2 linked regions of the Peribacillus sp. FSL E2-0218 genome follow. Each later gene encodes a partner of the first gene's protein in a complex. Links are inferred from orthologs where the notes say so. Each region holds a gene or a part of one and is shown on either strand. Other genes may lie near its edges.

The links. Proteins that work in one complex are often made in the same cells at the same time.
Region 2: the proteins of clpC (region 1) and mecA are in contact, whole or in part, in a solved structure (PDB 3PXG), measured with the Bacillus subtilis proteins. The link is inferred for Peribacillus sp. FSL E2-0218 from one-to-one orthologs.

The regions. Positions count from the first base shown.
Region 1 is NZ_CP150304.1:103,060-111,007, reverse strand. The notes cover bases 2,518-5,561. They hold clpC (ATP-dependent protease ATP-binding subunit ClpC), read right to left. Parts: upstream 5,239-5,561; coding sequence 2,797-5,238; downstream 2,518-2,796. Other genes in these bases: MHI53_RS00560 (protein arginine kinase), read right to left, coding at 5,367-5,561; radA (DNA repair protein RadA), read right to left, coding at 2,518-2,600. Also shown: DNA integrity scanning diadenylate cyclase DisA, read right to left, coding at 136-1,209; more of radA, read right to left, coding at 1,212-2,517; more of MHI53_RS00560, read right to left, coding at 5,562-6,443; MHI53_RS00555 (UvrB/UvrC motif-containing protein), read right to left, coding at 6,440-6,991; MHI53_RS00550 (CtsR family transcriptional regulator), read right to left, coding at 7,013-7,474. UniProt on the Bacillus subtilis protein: Competence gene repressor; required for cell growth at high temperature. Negative regulator of comK expression. May interact with MecA to negatively regulate comK.
Region 2 is NZ_CP150304.1:1,348,300-1,353,899, forward strand. What follows is about bases 2,273-5,142. They hold mecA (adaptor protein MecA), read left to right. Parts: upstream 2,273-3,308; coding sequence 3,309-3,977; downstream 3,978-5,142. Other genes in these bases: spxA (transcriptional regulator SpxA), read left to right, coding at 2,422-2,817; cls (cardiolipin synthase), read left to right, coding at 4,053-5,142. Outside these bases: MHI53_RS06440 (GNAT family N-acetyltransferase), read left to right, coding at 1-10; MHI53_RS06445 (IS1182 family transposase), read right to left, coding at 112-1,470; more of cls, read left to right, coding at 5,143-5,561. UniProt on the Bacillus subtilis protein: Enables the recognition and targeting of unfolded and aggregated proteins to the ClpC protease or to other proteins involved in proteolysis. Acts negatively in the development of competence by binding ComK and recruiting it to the ClpCP protease.

The DNA of each region.
Region 1 (7,948 bases):
ACTTAAGGATTTAGTGGATTTACAAATATGACTCTTCTCTTTTTCGTAATATTAGCCTAGCACCCTGGGTTTTGGGTGTCAAAAATAAGCGCCAATCAATTTCAAGCTAATATAGGAATTTTTTGAAGTTAAGCTTTACATCCTTCTATTTGTGACCAGCTGGTTTTTTAAAATGCGAAGACCCTCTTTAATTTTATTGGCACGGACTTCCCCAATGCCTTCAACATCATCAAGGTCTTCAACCGAAGCTTTGTTGACTTCGCTAAAGCTTTCGAACTGATTCACTAAATTTTCGATGATCAATACCGGCAGCCGCGGGATTTTATGGAGGATGCGATAACCGCGGGGATGCACGGCTTCATCAAGGTGTATATATCCATGATAGCCCAAAACCTTAAGGAGGATGCTTTCATCCAGTTTTTCCTGCATGGCCAGTTCTTGAAGCCGATAAATGATTTCTTCAGGTTTTTCGTCATTTCTGGAGGTATAATCCTTGATGAGCCATTTTCCCTCCGTTTCTATATCTGCCAGGATTTCATTCATTTGCAGACGGATCAGCCTTCCTTCGGTACCAAGCTCATTCAGGTAGGTAAGCAGCTCCGCCTTGATCCTGAGAACCATTACATAGCGGTGAAATACCTGCAAAAGATCGGCATAGGTCACGATTTCCTCAAATTCGAGCGCTCCCAATACCGAGATGCTCTGCTGGAGGACCACCTTGTATTTTTCCAAGGTTTGAATGGCTAGATTGGCCTTGGCCAGTATGACTCCTATATCTTTGAGGGCATACCGGAAATTCCCCTGATATAACGTGATGACATTGCGCCGTTGGGAGATCGCAATGACCAACGACTTGGTTTCCCTTGCGACGCGTTCCGCCGTCCGGTGCCGCATCCCCGTTTCAGTCGAGGGTGTACTATTATCCGGCACCAATTGGGCATTGGCAAAGATGATCGTATCGGCTTTCTCATTCAAAATGATGGCCCCGTCCATTTTCGCCAGCTCATACAATGTGCTCGGCGTACAGGAACAGTTGATTTGGAAGCCGCCATCCACGATCATTCGCACCTTCTCGTTATATCCCACGACGATCAAGCCGCCCGTGTTTGCTCTCAGTACATTTTCAATGCCCTCCCGGAGCGGGGTGCCTGGAGCCACGATTTGCAGAATCTCCAGCTTTGTTTTTTCATACCCTTTTTTATCTGTCATACTTAACCCCCTAACGAATGTTGAAGAGCCTCCGAAACCGATGAAACCCCGACGATCTTGATACCTTTCGGCGCGGTCCATCCCCCGATATTATTAGCGGGAATTATCACCCGGTTAAATCCAAGCTTTGCCGCTTCCTGCACTCTTTGCTCTATTCGCGAAACCCTTCTCACTTCCCCTGTGAGCCCCACTTCCCCAATGATGCAATCGGTTGGGTTCGTTGGTTTATCACGGAAGCTCGAAGCGATGCTGATCGCGACAGCCAGGTCGATTGCCGGCTCATCGAGCTTAACGCCGCCAGCCACCTTTAAGTACGCATCCTGGTTTTGCAGCAGCAAGCCCACCCTTTTTTCCAGGACTGCCATGAGAAGCGAAACACGATTATGGTCGATTCCTGTCGCCATTCTCCTTGGATTTCCAAAGCTCGTAGGTGAAATCAACGCCTGAATTTCTACCAGCACCGGCCTGGTTCCTTCCATCGAGGCAACGACGGTGGAACCTGACGCTCCTTGGGACCGTTCTTCAAGGAATATTTCCGATGGATTGGCCACTTCCTCCAAACCATGTTCTTTCATTTCAAAGATCCCCATCTCATTCGTCGAACCAAAACGGTTTTTGACCGCCCGGATAATTCGATATGTATGGTGCCTTTCGCCTTCGAAATATAATACGGTGTCCACCATATGCTCAAGCAGACGCGGGCCTGCAATCGCCCCTTCCTTCGTTACGTGCCCGACGATGAAAATAGCCACTCCATTCGTTTTAGCGATGCGCATCAGTGAAGCTGTGCATTCGCGCACTTGCGATACACTTCCCGGCGCAGATGTAACCTCCGAATGGTACACCGTTTGGATGGAATCAATAATCACCAAATCCGGTTTCACCTCTGAAATCGCCTGTTGGATATAGTCCATATCCGTTTCCGCATACACGTACAGGTTTTCCGACATGCTCCCCAGCCGGTCGGCCCTCAATTTGGTCTGCTTGACTGATTCTTCACCAGATATATACAGCACTTTTTTCTGCTTATGTGCCAATTGGGAAGATACCTGCAGAAGGAGTGTCGATTTCCCGATACCCGGATCACCTCCAATCAAAACAAGCGACCCCTGGACGATCCCGCCGCCAAGGGCACGATTCAGTTCCATTAAATCCGTCTTGATCCGCGGTTCTTTTTCAGACTGAATGGTCGTTATCGGCGCAGCCTTCTCACGTTCCCCAGAGGTTCTAACCTCCGAATGGGTGAAGGCGCCTTTCCTCGCCGGTTTCACGATTTCAGTTTCCTCGACCATCTTGTTCCACTCACCGCAGCCTGGGCATTTCCCCATCCATTTCGCAGATTCATATCCGCAAGACTGACACATGAATTTGGTTTTCTTCTTCACTGCCATAATAACTCCTCTTCCTTTTTGAAAAATGCCTATAGTAAGGATATTATATCTTTGTTTTATTTAATCCTTCTTAACGTTAAGTTTTTTAAAAAAACACCCTATGTGCCCTGTTCTTTTATGCTCATTTCTACCTATGGATAAAAAACAGAGGTACACGGCAAAAATATCTGCGTGTACCTCGAAGTTAGGAATATGGTTATTCACTTACGTTGACAGGCTCGCCTTGCCTGATGGCAAATTCATTATTCACAACGTCCATCACGACCGTTTGCCCTTTTTTCACGTTCCCTTTAAGCAGCTCTTCGGAAAGGTAATCCTCTACATGCTTTTGAAGCGCCCTGCGGATTGGCCGTGCCCCATATTCTGGATCGAAGCCTTCCGTCGCAATTTTTTCCCTGGCCGCATCCGTCAGCTCCAAGAAAATTTCCTGCTCTTTCAAGCGGTTCGTCAGTTGATTGGACATTAAGGTCACGATTTGTTTTAAATGATCCTTCTCCAGTGAGTGGAAAACGATGGTTTCATCGATACGATTCAGGAATTCAGGACGGAATGCTCGTTTAAGCTCCTCTATCACTTTGCCCTTCATATTTTTGTAATCCTGGCCAGTATCCTGGATGTTGAACCCGACATACTTATCGGTTTTTAGTGCAGACGCCCCTACATTCGATGTCATGATCAGGATCGTATTCCTGAAATCGACAGTGCGTCCCTTCGAATCTGTCAGCCTTCCGTCCTCCAGTACTTGCAGAAGGATATTGAAGACATCGGGATGTGCCTTTTCTATTTCATCAAGCAGAACCACGGAGTATGGTTTCCTTCGCACTTTTTCGGTTAATTGTCCGCCCTCTTCGTATCCAACATATCCTGGAGGCGATCCAACCAGGCGCGAAGTCGAATGTTTCTCCATATATTCGGACATATCAATGCGGATCATGGCATCTTCATCCCCAAAGATGGATTCAGCTAAAGCACGGGCAAGTTCGGTTTTACCGACCCCTGTAGGCCCAAGGAAGATGAACGAACCAATTGGGCGTTTAGGATCCTTCAAGCCTGCTCTTGCACGACGTACTGCTTTAGAAACGGCAATGACGGCCTCTTCTTGACCAATCACGCGATCGTGGAGGATCGATTCCATGTTAAGCAGTTTATCGGACTCCGTTTGGGCCAGTCTCGTAACAGGAACACCGGTCCAGCTGGATACGACGTGGGCAATATCATCCACGGTCACTTCACTGTTCTCTTGCCCTTGTTTTTCTTTCCAAGTCTTTTTCGTTTCTTCCAATTGTTCTCTTAAGCGTTGTTCCGTATCGCGAAGCGAAGCAGCTTTTTCGAATTCCTGGCTCTGAACGGAAGCATCCTTTTCCTTCCGGACATCATCCAGCTTCACTTCAAGTTCCTTTAAGTTTGGCGGCGTTGTGTATGAGCGCAGCCGAACCTTGGATCCGGCTTCATCAATCAAGTCAATCGCTTTATCCGGTAAAAACCGATCCGAAATGTAACGGTCTGATAACTTGACTGCTGCATCGATCGCTTCATCAGTAATCGATACGCGGTGATGGGCTTCATAACGGTCACGCAGCCCCTTGAGGATCTGAATCGATTCTTCCATCGTCGGTTCATCAACTTGGATCGGCTGGAAGCGGCGTTCAAGCGCTGCATCCTTTTCGATATACTTACGGTATTCATCCAAAGTTGTCGCCCCGATACATTGCAATTCACCGCGGGCCAAGGATGGTTTAAGGATATTGGAAGCATCGATGGCACCCTCTGCCCCGCCGGCACCAATCAGTGTATGCAATTCATCGATGAATAAAATGATATTGCCAGCCTGGCGGATTTCATCCATTACTTTCTTCAATCTATCTTCGAATTCACCGCGGTATTTCGTACCAGCGACAACGGTACCCATATCGAGTGTCATAACGCGTTTATCACGCAGGATTTCCGGTACTTCATTATTGATGATCTGTTGGGCAAGGCCTTCGGCGATGGCCGTTTTACCCACCCCTGGTTCACCGATCAAGACAGGGTTGTTTTTTGTACGACGGCTCAATACTTCTATGACACGCTGAATTTCCTTGCTTCGGCCAATCACCGGATCCAGGCTTCCTTCCCGTGCAATCGTCGTTAAGTCGCGAGCGAGGCCATCCAGTGTCGGCGTGCTTGCATTGGAAGCCGCTGAACCTTGATGACCGCCGGATTCGTTGCTGCCCAAAAGCTGGAGAACTTGTTGACGGGCTTTATTCAGGCTCACTCCGAGATTATTCAATACTCGGGCTGCCACACCTTCGCCTTCTCTTATCAGACCAAGCAGTACATGCTCTGTCCCCACGTATGAATGACCTAACTTTCTAGCTTCATCCATGGAAAGCTCAATGACCTTCTTGGCTCTTGGAGTGTAATGGATCGTTTGCGCCGCATCCTGTCCGCGGCCTATCAAATTTTCCACTTCTTTTTGAATTTTTTCCGGCCCCAGACCGAGCGCATATAACGCTTTGGCGGCAATGCCATCGCCTTCTCGTACCAAGCCAAGCAAAATATGTTCCGTGCCGATATTATTATGTCCTAAGCGGATTGCCTCTTCTTGCGCCAATGCTAATACTTTCTGGGCTCTTTCAGTAAAACGACCAAACATCATAGGGAATTCCTCCTTAAGAATTTTTCGTTTTGAATTAAATTGCTGACAATCCTCTAAGTAATGGCAGGGGCTGCTGCTTCCCCCGCATCCATTACAGGAATATAGGTACTCACTCTAGGTCAAGGACCTCAAGAGGAGGAAGTTTCCGTGAAATTCAAGCGTTCTCGAATGAGTGCTGCCCTACGGATATCCCTTTCGTGGGATTTTAAAGATCCACCCGCGTACTTTTGTAAAAATCCTGGCTGTGTCAAAATCATCAACTCATTTAGTATGCTTTTGGAAATATTTTTTATATACCCTAAATCTATACCTAGCCTAACATCCGAGATACAGGTAGCAGCTTCCTTCGTTTCAATGATGCGAGCATTGGATAATATCCCATAGGAGCGAAAGACCCGATCTTCTAATTGTATGTGAGACGTCCTCGCTAATGCATCCCTTGCAGACCGTTCCTGGGCAATGATTTGTTGGACGACACTGGTTAGATCTTCAACGATATCCCTTTCGGACTTCCCAAGGGTAATTTGGTTGGAAATTTGAAAGATATTCCCTAATGCCTGGCTGCCCTCCCCATATATCCCCCGGACCACCAATCCCAGTTGGTTGATCGCCGGTATGATATGATTCATTTGCTGCGTTAGCACAAGGCCCGGCAGATGCATCATGACCGAAGCCCTTAACCCTGTACCCACATTGGTTGGGCAACTCGTTAGGTATCCCCTTTCTTCATCATATGCATAGTCTATGGATTCTTCAATCCAATCGTCAAGAAGATTTGCAATCTTTAATGTTTCCTTCAGCTGCAAGCCCGACTTTAAGCACTGGATGCGAAGATGATCCTCTTCGTTTATCATGATGCTTATTTCTTCATTTTCCGAAAGAAGACAAGCACTTTTGGCTGATCCTTCAACTAAATTGGGACTGATTAGATGTTTTTCGACCAGTACACGCTTTTCCAGTGGCTGCAGCTGGTCAATTTCCAGAAGCTCCAACTTGCCAATCTCAGGAGTGACTTCCTCTTCAATTCTTTTTTTCACCAATTCAATGATTTTTTTAGCTTCTTCATTAGAAAAGGAGGTTGGGAAGGTAAAGTCTTTGAAATTTCGGGCCAATCGAATCCTTGAACTCAATACAATATCGATTTCAGGTCCTTCTGCACTCATCCAGGAGCTCAAGGCATTTTCTACAAACTTTTCCAAGCTCATATTTCCTCGCCTCCCTCTTGTGCTTCATACCTTTTTTCAAGGGAGCGAATTTTATCCCTGACCTCTGCCGCCTTTTCGAACTCCTCTTGGTCGATGTGACCCTTTAATACGTCTTTCAGATCGAGAATTTGCTTTCGCAGATATATGGTGCCACCAACCCGTTTTGGGATTTTTCCTATGTGGGCTGTATTGCCGCTGTGCACCCTCTTTAAAATGGGGTTTAACTGTTCATTGAATGTTTGGTAACATTCAGCACAGCCGAACTTTCCGATATGGACAAATTCCTTATAGGATCGATGACAATGCGGGCAACGCCTCTCTTCCGTTTTAGAAAATGCATTTGCCTTTGTCTGTTGAATATTCGACTCGATATTCAACAATCCTGCTAATAAATTATTTATTGAAAAACCATGGCCTCCTGCATCCACGACCATCTCACCTTTTTCCTGAGCACATTTCTCGCAAATCATGATTTCAGTCTTTTTTCCATTGATGATTTTGGTGAAGTGTAGGGTAGCAGGCCTTTGATGACATTCTTGGCAAATCATCCTTCATCACCTCTGCCATTTTCATTTATATTTTAAAGTCGTAAGCATCGCCGTTATAATTCTTGCCCGAAGTTCATCACGGTCAGGAAGGTCGATATAAATCACCGATCTATCAATCACGCTCATCATGATCTTTGCTTCCCTTTCATTAATGACTTCCTCATTCATCAGCCGGGCTATTACTCCTTCGGCCATGGATTGAGTGACCCTGGGACCTATAAGTGATAATAATTGGTTGATAAGCTGCACGTAATCTTGTGACTCCACTTTCATGATCCGGATATAACCGCCGCCTCCACGCTTACTCTCTACAACATAACCTCTTTCGATCGTGAACCTGGTATTGATTACGTAATTGATTTGAGAAGGAACACACTGAAATTTATCCGCTATTTCACTTCTTTTAATTTCCAAGATATCTTTTTGACTTATTTCCAGTACTTGCTTTAAATAAGTTTCGATAACATCAGATATGTTTCTCACTCAGCCTCCTCCAATCTGACTTTGACTATATTTGACTATTATTATACAACGAAAAATGCATTTTGCAACTTAAACGCACTTTCTTTCTTTACTATCCATTTTCTCCAAATTATATGTAATTGCATACTCCGTTGGACACGAAAAATTAAATATCTTACATGCTTACCCTAATCCTTCAAATCAAAAACCTCAAATTTTCATCTCTTTTATCGTTTCATCTGCTAGAAATGGGAAATATCTACCCGAAATATTCAAATCAAAACGAAAAAAGACCAGCCGAGGTGGCTGATCTTTTTTCTAATGGCTTGGCGGCGTCCTACTCTCACAGGGGGAGACCCCCAACTACCATCGGCGCTGAAGAGCTTAACTGCCGTGTTCGGAATGGGAACGGGTGTGACCTCTTCGCTATCGCCACCAAACATATGAGGAACGTTGTTCCTTCAAAACTAGATAATAAGAAGGCCTTTCATTTTT
Region 2 (5,600 bases), 1.2 Mb from region 1 along the record:
GGAAGTATAAAAACAAGGGCCGGTCATTCACCGGCCCTTTTGAAATTCCTTTGAAATTCCTTTGAAATTTTGACCAAAGGTTACGAGATTTGGGCTCTTCGAGCCACTATGTTAAGCCGTTTTAGGACCTTGCCATGTCCAAGTGGCCATCTTCTTTACATTCATGGCAGCGAAAGTAAGCATCGCCTGCATCGACAATTTTTTAAGTCCCCTTAAAGTAGTCCAACGCATACCATGCTTTTCTTTTGCATCTGCGAATACACGCTCAATCGTTTCTTTGCGTTTCGCATATATAGGTTTTACCTCTTGATGATGACGCAGATGATCTGCTTCTTCCACATATGCTTGCCAGATATGCCGTGTCACTACTTTTTGATGGTCTTTGCTTTCCGTACACCGTGATAAAAATGAGCATGTTGCACAAATTTGTTTGGGCGATTTGTACTCGCGATAGCCCTCTTTATTTGTTGTTGAGTACTTTAAAGTTTCTCCCGAAGGGCAAAGGTAACAATCAAAGTGTTCATCGTAAACATAGTCATGTTTGCGAAAGAATCCTTCTTTTGTACGAGGACGTGTATAGGGTAAAGCAGGTGTGATTTCTTTGTTAAATAGGTAGCTTGTAATCGCTGGTGTTTTATAAGCTGCATCTGCGGCAACTGCTTCTGGTTTTCCAACTTTCTCAATCACTTGCTCAACAAGTGGCTCCAAAATATGACTGTCATGTGTATTACCAGGTGTTACAATCGTTCCCAATACAAAACCGTTGCCGTCTGCGGCCGCATGGAATGAATAGGCAAACTGTTTTGTTCGTTCATCTTTCACATAGTAGCCACTCTCAGGATCCGTAGTACTTTCTTTAATTGCTTTGGTTTCTTCCTTATCAAATTTATCTGGTGGAAAAGGCTTCTTTCCATGGTTTTCACGATCTTGATTGATTTCTTCTTGAAGACGTCCTTGATACGCTCGTGTTTCTTTACGAACGATTTTCTTTTCAAATTTCCGTTTATTCGCACTGGCTTTCACATGTGTGGAATCCACGAAAACGTGTTCTACACTTATTAACTTTTTATTAGCAGCTGTCATTAAAATGCGACAGAAAATCTGTTCAAACAGGTCTGTATCTTTAAAGCGTCGCTCATAATTTTTTCCGAACGTAGAGAAATGAGGTACTTTATCATGGAAACCATAGCCTAAGAACCAACGGTAAGCCATATTGGTTTCAACTTCTTCAATCGTTTTACGCATGGAACGAATACCGAAGGTATATTGAATGAAAGTCAGTTTAACTAAAATAACTGGATCAATACTTGGGCGTCCTACCTCTGAGTACATATCTTTCACCAAGTCATAAATGAAAGTGAAGTCAATGGCAGCCTCCATTTTACGAACCAAATGGTTCGGTGGCACCAGTTGATCTAAAGTAATCATTTCAAGTTGATCTCGCTGAATAGAATCATGTTTAGAAAGCATCCTCATCACCTCAAGTTTTAATCCTTCAATTTTAAAACAAAAATGACTCCAGTCAAAAGTGTTCTATCTAAATGGTAAGACAAAGTTGATTGGAGCGGGTGTTCGAGACTCCTGCGGGAAAAGCGCGTCTAGGGGAGACCCCGCAGGCAAAGCCGAGGAGGCTCCCCGACCGCCCGCGGAAAGCGAGTGCCTGGAGTGGAAATCAACGTCTAAATTGTACAGGCCATAAAAATAGACAAACTCGATTTTCATCGAGTTTGTCTACAGTCTGCAAGGGCCGGTCATTCACCGGCCCTTTGATTTGTGAAAAAAGAGGGAAACGGGCCGAAATAAATACGCGGAAGCCCGAAAAAAGGGAGAAGCCGGCCGAAAAATTAAGCGGAAAGAGAGCGGATATCAGGAAACAAGGGGTTTTTTTCTGCAGCCACTGTCATTTTTTATAAGGAATGGAATAGGTATAGCTTCTCGGATGGAAATGACGCTGCCTTCTGGGGCTTTCGAATTCCTTTTTTTTACTTTTTGAAGAGTGTGTGCTAAAAGAAGCGTTTTTCATATGAAAGCAGGGATTTGGCCGTCATTAAAGAAAATATATTTAAAGGCTTTTGTTTATTGAAAGGGAAAGGGGGTAGATACAAGTAAAGGGAAAGTAAAATATATGAGGGCCGAATTGAGAGTTAAATGAGAATGACAGCCTGGTATTTTCAATTAGGAAAATGGATTGATAATGTATTACATAAAAATCAGAAAAAGCTATAGTACAGGCAAAACAAGAAGATTTAAAGGGTTTTTTCAAATATCAAAAAGGGTATTCATTTTAAATAAAATAGTGTATAATAAGGTTTATGAAATACTTATTTAAAATTATTTCAAATTAGAGTGGTACTTATGAATACTAATAGTAGATTTCCCCTCATAGATCACCGATTCTATATTTAGGGAGTGTGAGTAAACATGGTAACATTATATACATCACCTAGTTGTACTTCATGCAGAAAAGCAAAAGCATGGTTAGAGGAACATGAGATTGGATATAAAGAACGGAATATTTTTTCAGAACCGTTAACGATCGATGAGATCAAAGAGATACTTCGAATGACTGAAGATGGCACCGACGAAATCATTTCAACACGGTCAAAAACCTTTCAAAAGTTAAATGTGAATTTAGAGAGCCTGCCTCTTCAAGAATTATATAAATTGATCAAGGAAAATCCTGGGTTGCTGAGACGTCCGATTATCCTTGACGAAAAAAGGCTTCAAGTTGGTTACAACGAAGATGAGATAAGACGCTTTTTACCGCGTAAAGTCCGTACTTTCCAGTTGCGTGAAGCACAGCGCATGGTCAACTAATAAAAAGGTCTTTCAAGCTCTGCCAGGAATTGTGCAGGGCTTTTTCTTTATACATAATCGATTCTTTTTCGCTTTTTCCTTTTGTAATCGGGTACAATTATCGATTCTTAGTCAAAAGTGGATGTTTGGTGTTTCCGGGCATATCCTATATTCAGTCTTCATTTAAAGATTAAAGATGAATGAGGTGCACCTCATCTTATATATTGGGCATCATAAGGCAGTGCGGGAAAATGACGGGGTGCACGGTGAGAGTTGCATGCCGATGAATTTTTTTATAGAATGAATGGAATATTAGGCAAACAATTGTTTTTTAGATAAGTAATGTTTTTTATTTCCCTTCTTCAAGGTTTTGTCATAAAATGATGTAAAATAGTCTGTTCAACTGACTAACATGATTTAGAGTATTCACTTACGGGTAAAGAGCTTTAAGGGCAATTTTCGCTTGGGGGTTATTATCCCTTCAAAATGAGAAAGGAAGGGAGAGGGGAATCATGGAAATCGAACGCATTAATGACGATACAGTTAAATTTTATATTTCCTATATAGATATTGAGGAAAGAGGCTTCGATCGCGAAGAAATTTGGTACAGCCGTGAGAGAAGTGAGGAACTTTTTTGGGAAATGATGGATGAAGTGCATCAAGAAGAAGAATTCATGATTGAAGGACCTTTATGGATTCAGGTTCAAGCTCTTGAAAAAGGCTTGGAAGTATTGGTCACAAAAGCCCAGCTTGCCAAGGATGGTCAAAAACTCGAGCTGCCTCTTTCAGATGATAAGTTAAAGGATTTGAATGTATCGGATAAGATGGATACGCTTCTTGATCAACATTTTCATGGTAAGGATGAAGAAAGCGGCATGACATTCGAAGACGGTATGATTGAGTTCATTACAACTTTCGAAGATTTCGAAGATGTCATTTCATTAAGCAAGCGTCATGGCTTGGATGACTGGACAACGAAACTTTATGTTTATCAAAATAAATATTATCTATATATCGAGTTTTCCGAGGCGGAAATCGACGAGGAAGAAATCGATAATGTTCTAAGCCTTTTATTGGAATACAGCCAGGAGTCACCAATAACGGTGCATATGCTTGAAGAGTACGGGAAAATAGTTATTGAAAATGATGTATTCTCAACGGTCGATAAATATTTCGCCTAAATGTTGAGGCCGATTTCAGTAGAAATCGGCCTTTTCCACCTATGTGCCTGCGTTAGTTAATTGGAGGTAGCTTATGTGAAGAATATAGTTGGCATCACCCTGCTTTTCCTCTTGTTGGTCTGCCCTTGGTTTTTCCTTATGAATGAAGCCAATGGCGGATTTGTTTTTTATTCAAGCCTTACTTTGACCCTTTTTTTGACAATAATTGGATTTGTCATTTTCCTTGAAAATAGGAATCCATCCCAAACGATTACATGGCTTGTTGTTTTTGGTGCTTTTCCATTCCTCGGCTGCATTTTTTACTTTTTGTTTGGCCGTAATTTCAGGAAAGAAAGGATATTTCGCAAGAAGTATTTCTTGAATAAGCAATCTTTCGTGAAAATAAGCGGAGAAGCGGAACATCACGAACGGATAAAGGAAATGGGCGAAAGCTCACAGCAGTTAATCACCCTTGCGAATAGGCTGGGGAATAGTCCCATTTCATTTGTAACTGAAACGCGGATTTTAAGGAACGGTCAAGAGACATTTTTCAATATTATCGAACAATTAAAAAAGGCGAGACATCATATTCATTTGGAATATTACATCGTCAGGGATGACGGCATCGGCTGTACGTTAAAGGATGTCTTGCTGCAAAAGGCGAGTGAAGGGGTGGAAATCCGTTTTCTCTATGATGCGGTTGGTTCCTGGAGGCTGGCTCGTTCCTATATCGATGACCTTAAGCAGGGTGGAGTCGAGATGGTCGCATTTGGACCTTTGCAGCTTCCTTTTTTAAACAATACGTTCAATTTCCGTAACCATCGAAAGATCATTGTGATTGATGGTTCTGTCGGATTCGTGGGCGGACTCAATATCGGAGATGAATATTTGGGTCACGATTCAAAATTTGGTTATTGGCGTGATACTCATCTTATCGTAAAAGGAGAAGCGGTCCGGACATTACAGCTCATTTTTTTACAGGATTGGTATTACAGCACCAATCATAGCTTTTTAACGGATGAATATCTTATGGCCGACATGCCGCCCCTAGATGATCATGGCGGAGTCCAATTGATTGCCGGCGGTCCGGACAGTGAGTGGACGGTCATTAAAAGCATATTTTTCAAGATGATCACTTCGGCAGAAAAGTCTGTCTGGATCGCTTCCCCCTACTTCGTTCCTGATGACGATATCCTTCAAGCGTTGAAGGTAGCCGCTTTAAGTGGTCTGGATGTCAGACTGTTAGTGCCGATGAACCCAGACAAACGGATCGTATACCATGCTTCGAGAACCTATTTTCCGGAAATGCTTGCTTCGGGGGTGCGCATATTCCAATATAGTGAGGGTTTCATGCATAGTAAAATCATCATTGTTGATGGTCAGTTGGCTTCGATCGGGACAACCAATATGGATATGAGAAGCTTTCATTTGAATTTCGAGGTCAATGCCTTTCTCTACAGAACGGAAAGCACCCAACAGCTTGTTAATGATTTTGTGGAGGATTTGAAGGTATCTCAAGAGGTGGAAATGGATGCGTTTTCCAAGCGTAATGTTGGATTGAAAATACTTGAATCCACCTGCCGATTACTTTCACCGCTTCTTTAAAGGATGCCGTTTCCGTTATATGCCGATCAGGCATTTTTT